DNA from 2 places in the Fictibacillus halophilus genome. Region 2 is predicted to be linked to the other one. Evidence: riboswitches for the same ligand, from Rfam matches in the RefSeq annotation. Region 2 holds a riboswitch; the other holds the start of a gene.

Region 1 (3,175 bases), 830 kb from region 2:
ACCTATGAAAGATCGGATAAACGAGAAAACCTAAGAAAAATAATCCAATTCCTAAAGTAAAGGTCTTAGCATCTGATGTTCCAGAAATGATCACCCAACTAGAGTAGATGAATGCTAACAAAGCAATCACACCATCTCTTACGCGTGATCCTTTTATTTCGTTATAAGTTTCTCCACTATAGACAAGCTTTAAAAAGTAAACCGCCGAAATCAAATACGGAATCAAATAAGCTAGCGTGGCAGAAGTAGTTAAGAACGTGTAAGCTTCACCAATCGTACCTGATATCGTAGAGAAGATAAAAATCTGAGACATAATATTTGTAACTGCTAATGCGTTTACTGGACTTCCGTTCTTATTTACTTTACCGAAGAAAGCGGGAAAAACACCTGATTTAGCAGCTTGATACGGTACTTCTGAGCTTAAAAGTATCCAGCCGATCGTTGAACCGAACAAAGAGATAACAGCTAACAATCCCATTAAAGAAGCTCCTGTATTCCCAATCAATACGGATAGTACATCAACGAATGGTTTATCTGAACTCATCAGAACTTCTCTAGGCAGAACGTTCATCGTGAGTAAAGTTGTGATCATGTAGATGCTTAATGCAATAAGTAGACCAACAATCGTAGCCTTTTTTACATCTCGTTGCGAAGAAGCTCTTCCGGATAAGACAACAGCTGATTCAATCCCAACAAATGCCCATAACGTTGCAATGGCAGCCATATTGATCTGACTTCCAAGACCATGAGAGATGCCAGCATCATCTACAATCGGGAAGTAAGCATCAGCAAAGATCGTTGACTCGACTGCGAAAAGTGCAGCGACAATAAACAACATAAATCCGATTACTTTTGAAGCAGTTGCCACAAAGTTAAGTTTCCCTGCTCCATTCATGCTCTTTATTAAAATAAAGTGCGTAAACCATAGCAATACCGTACACACTACAAATGTAATAAGCTTACCCAACTGAATATCTTGGTTGAGTATTGTTCCTATAACCTTTGAACTTCGCATCATTGGAAAGAACGTTGATAAATATCCGGCAAAACTAGTGATGATCGCGACGTTGCTGATCCAATTTGCAACCCAGTATCCCCATACCATACTAAACCCTGCTACATTTCCTGCTTTTGGGTTTGAGAACAAAGCTCTTGCATAGCTTTGAGGACCTGCGGTTAATTCAGGTTTTCTTATAGATAGAGATCCAAAGACCAACGCTATCATCAATACTCCAAATCCAGTAACTGCCCAAGCAGCTGTAACTCCTAGTGGACTTGCTGTTTGAGCTAATGTGTTCGGCAACATAAAGATTCCCGAACCTACCATGTTTCCAACAACAAATGCTGTTAGAAGCCACACGCTCCAATTGTTATTTTTCATGCTGAAAAACCTCCTGTTGATTTAATGCCAATAAAAAAAACACGTATGGAAACAGCCCATACGTGAATATAATCAGCTTCCCCCAAAAATCTCTCATAGCTCAACGCAGACAATTCTGCGACAGTTCTGCACTTATTCAATGCAGCCCCAATGGATTTTCAAGTGGATAAAAAACCATTTCGGCATCAATTCCTTTTAAACTGTTGTCAAAAGCACCACTTGCCTCTAACAGTTCTACTCATAATTAATGCGACCTCTACCTCACCGAGATTAATGTGAGGACTTTATATGAAATTTATAAGTTCATAACGTTTTGAAGAATAACAGATTTTTTCAGCTAGGTCAATGTTTTGTTTATTTAAAATCTGAGCTTTGTCGAATAGTTTCGTAAACTCTTTTTCCAATTAACGCATAACCTTTTTCGTTAGGATGAAGTTTGTCAGAGAAATAATCACGTTTATTTTTGTCAATGAACAGGTCATCTGTACGTATATATGCTGTATTTTTGTTTTTCTTCGTTACTTCTATTGTGGATTGATTCCAATTTGATACGGCTTTGTTGACGACAGACATATCACTCCATTTAGCTTTAGGGTTATAGATACCTAAGATATAAATGGTCTTCGGATTTTCTTTATTCTGTATATTTCGAATGATTTGGTTCAAATTCTCTTTGTAAATTTCCTCGTTTGCCGTTAGCTCTTCTTTATTGAATTTCGTCAATCGATCTGTACTTTTTAGAAAATCGTTCGTTCCTATGTTTATGAAAATCACATCAGAGCTTTTAGCTGTTTCTGCTATCTCAGGATTTTTTAACCGCTTAAGTAAATCTGTGCTTGTATCATTAGGAACTCCAAAGTCATGAACAACAAGCTGTTTGTCTAAGTCTTCTTCGTATCGTTTTTCAACATCTCCTATATACCCATTATCTTTGGTATCACCTAATCCATATGCAAGAGAATCACCAATAGCTGTTACTTCCATTTCTTCGGAGTTAATAGAGTACACTCCAAAAGCAACACCTAACAAAACAATGATACTGATTGCAACAATCAATGTGATTTTTTTCATGTTTTCACCACCGGCTTTCTAGTTGTTTATACTAAGTATGTATCAGGGGGAATGACTTTAGACCAACATACATTATTGGTATTCATACCTGTTTTGATTATCTTTTAAACAAGACAAATATACGCCCGTTGTAAATGGGGTCAAAAAAAAGACAACAGAAAAGTGTCTGTTGTCTTAATAGATTATGTTAATTTTTGTGATATCAAGTCTGCGACGAGAATATACCTTTGAGGTGATGCACCAATAAAATCAAAGGGATAACACGTTGAAACAGTTAATGTTGCTCTCGGTTTAGGTACGATGACAGTTCGGTCGTCTTTATCTACGATGCGCACCTGTCGAATCTTATAAGTAAAGGTTCCTGCTGATGTTTCTACGACCAACTTATCACCCTTTCCCACCTCACCAAGCTTGCGAAAAACAGTATCTCGGTGTCCAGAAAGAACAGAATTATCATGTTCTCCTGGTAAGACACTTTTCTCGTAATGACCCACACCTCTTTCTAATTCTTCTTCATCTGTTCCATGAAAAATAGGTAGTGTAGCATTTAACTTCGGTATGAGTAGGTTACCAATATTCTCACCTTTACCTGGTCGTATCGAATAGAGAATATCTTGATCAGAACTCTTTATGTGTGGTTTGGAGAGCATTTCCGAACTCTTTACTTTCTGGGTCTGACCTGTTTGAAAGAGCATGTACCCTTTTAAAAAGGTATAAGCATTT
Region 2 (3,175 bases):
AGCGACTTATTGCCTGAACTTCTTGGCAAACAAGAACGAAATATTCTCTATTGGGCAGGAAGACACTTGGCTAGAAAATATCCTTTACATACGATGGAAGAAGTTCACGCTTTTTTTGTTGAAGCTGGCTGGGGTACTCTTGAAATGATCGAAGCTTCAAAAACAGAGATGAATTTCTCTTTGAACTCTCAATTGATTGTGCAACGAATGGAAAACTTTAATCATCAAACGTTCAGCCTAGAAGCAGGCTTCCTCGCTGAACAGGTTCAGCTGCAAAAAAAATGCACAACAGAAGCTTTAGAATCTATCAAACGAAACAAAGTTTTTATTACTGTTCAATGGGATAAAAAAGATACGATCGAATAACAAAAAGCCGGCGGATTGCCGGCTTTTCAATGTTTAAGATTAGATTTACGTGTTCTGAACGGGAACACGAGCATCTAACTCAAACACATCATGCAGCGTTTCAATTGACTTAATCATATCTTCTTGCTTCACAACGGTTGATACCTTAATCTCAGAGGTGCTGACCATCTTAATCATAATCTCTTGGTCTGACAGAGCTTTAAACATTTTAGCGGCTACGCCAGGATTTGAGATCATACCTGAACCAACGATTGACACCTTTGCCAAACCCTGTTCATAACTGATCGATTCGAAACCTAATTTTGCTTGATGTGCCGCAAGCACTTCTTGTGTAGCAGACAGTGAGTTTGATTCGATCGAGAACGAAATATTTGTTTTCTCTTCATTAAGTACATTTTGAATGATGATGTCTACATTGATACCGTTAGAAGCCAAAATCGTAAACAGTTCAGCTAAAGCGTGTATTTCATTAGGTACTGAAGAGACCGTAATTTTTGTTATGTTTCCTTCAAACGCAAGACCTCTAACCATTAAATTTTGTTCCATAGACACTTCCTCCTCTACTAATGTTCCACGTTCTTCACTCATGCTTGACCTTACTTCTAAGGTAATACTATAGTTTTTAGCAAACTCAACCGCTCTCGGATGTAAAACACCCGCACCGAGGTTCGCCATCTCTAACATCTCATCATAAGAGATCGAAGGTAGTTTTCTAGCTGAATTCACTACACGGGGATCTGTCGTATAAACACCAGTCACATCGGTATAGATGTCACAGCGATCCGCGTTTAAAGCTGCCGCTAGCGCAACGGCTGTTGTATCTGATCCACCTCTGCCAAGCGTTGCGATATCCTTGGTTTCTGGTATAAGTCCTTGAAACCCTGCAACAACCACGATATGGCCATCTTTTAATAAGTCAGAGATTCGCTTTGAATCGATGTCTAGTATTCTTGCATTTGAAAAGGCATCTTCTGTTTGAATGCCCGCTTGCCATCCTGTTAAAGATTGCGCTTTATATCCTTCCTGATGCAGAGCCATCGTCAATAGGGCGATCGTAATCTGCTCTCCTGTCGTAAGAAGCATATCCATCTCCCGTTTAGAAGGGTTATGACTGATACTTGTCGCGAGCTTTACAAGTTCATCTGTTGTTTTACCCATCGCTGAAACCACAACCACGACTTCATTTCCTGCATCTACTTCGTGGATGATTCGTTTTGCAACATTTTGTATTCGCTCAACTGAGCCAACACTAGTTCCGCCAAATTTTTGAACGATTCTCCCCATATTCTCCAATCCCTTCTTGTTGTAAGATTCTATCTCTTTTATTTGAAGACTTTGTTGACGCTAAAAGACCACGTCTACTTAGTTTGCACGTATACTTTCAGGTTTCTTTTTTGAAAGTAAATACAAAAAAGCAACAATAAGGAAAAACCCTATTGTTGCTATAATCCGTAGCAAGCCAAGTTTGTTCCCCCTCGTGAGATAGTCCTCCACACAAACCCTGGGGGGACTTGTGTGACAGCTCTGTATTTATTCAATACAGGTCCAGCATAAAAGGCTAGAAGTCCTTTTACACTTCGGCAAGAATCCCCTTTCCACCATCATCACTAGAGCTTCTTCTCTTCAGATGGGTTACTATTGGTTCCTGCTCCTCTACCATCACTTCATACGAAGCATGGCATATTTATAAAGTTGGATTCATTTTAACAAAGTTAATCACTGGCTGCAACTACTCATTTGATAAAAATGCTTTTTCAATAAGCTCGGCTACTGGTTTAGGCACACCTGCTGCTTGAATCTCATCAACAGTAGCTTCTTTTAACTTCTTTAACGATCCAAAGTGGCGAAGAAGCATCTTTTTACGTTTGTCGCCAATGCCAGCAATGCTGTCTAATGTTGATTCAAACATACTTTTAGATCGGACTTTTCGATGGAAAGAAATCGCAAACCTATGAACTTCATCTTGAATTCGTTGCAAAAGATAGAATTCCTGACTGTTTCTGGCCAAGTGTATCATCTCTGGAGGATCGCCAATCCATAGCTGTGAGGTTCTATGTTTTTCATCTTTTGATAGACCTGCTACAGGGATAAATAAGTTTAGCTCGTTTTCTAACACATCTTGAGCTGCTGATATCTGCCCTTTTCCGCCATCGATCAGAATTAAATTAGGAAGCTCTCCTTCCTCTCTTAACACCCTCGTATATCTTCGGCGAACAACTTCTTTCATAGAAGCATAATCATCTGGTCCTTCTACAGATTTGATCTTGTATTTTCGATAATCCTTTTTATAAGGTTTACCATCAACAAAAACAACCATAGCAGAAACAGGATCTGTTCCATGAATATTCGAGTTATCGAACGCTTCAATACGATAAGGTGCAGCAATTCCAATTCTCTCACCAAGGTTCTCAACAGCTTTAATCGTTCTCGCTTCATCTTGCTCGATCAGAGCAAATTTTTCGTGAAGAGCTAAAGACGCGTTTTTGGTTGCTAACTCCACTAGCTCTTTCTTTTGTCCTTTTTTTGGTTGCAATACTTTCACTTGAAGAAGTTCCGACACAAGATGTGCATCCACTTCTTGTGGAAGTAGGATCTCTTTAGGCAGAAGATGATTTTTTTGCAGATAGAACTGACCGATAAAGGTTAGCAGGTCTTCATTCGCCTCGCCATAAAACGGAAAGACAGAAATATCTCTAGCGATTACCTTACCTTGTCTGATGAAGAAGACCTGTACACACATCCAGCCTTTATCAAAATGGTAGCCAAACACGTCTCGATCTACTAAATCTGCTGTCATCATCTTTTGCTT

Evidence for each region. Region 2 has a riboswitch for lysine ahead of I5J82_RS11490 (aspartate kinase). Riboswitches for the same ligand answer to the same signal wherever they lie in the genome.
Region 1: it holds a riboswitch for lysine, as region 2 does, so the genes downstream of both, I5J82_RS07130 (amino acid permease) here and I5J82_RS11490 (aspartate kinase) in region 2, are expected to answer to the same signal.

What each region holds. Positions count from the first base shown of each region.
Region 1 covers NZ_JAEACF010000001.1:1,372,176-1,375,350, reverse strand. The annotation lists gene I5J82_RS07130 (amino acid permease) at 1-1,381, opposite strand, end outside; lysine riboswitch at 1,470-1,648, opposite strand; gene I5J82_RS07125 (GDSL-type esterase/lipase family protein) at 1,736-2,452, opposite strand; gene I5J82_RS07120 (class D sortase) at 2,635-3,175, opposite strand, start outside.
Region 2 covers NZ_JAEACF010000001.1:2,199,775-2,202,949, forward strand. The annotation lists gene I5J82_RS11485 (YslB family protein) at 1-366, shown strand, start outside; gene I5J82_RS11490 (aspartate kinase) at 412-1,650, opposite strand; lysine riboswitch at 1,842-2,030, opposite strand; gene uvrC (excinuclease ABC subunit UvrC) at 2,096-3,175, opposite strand, start outside.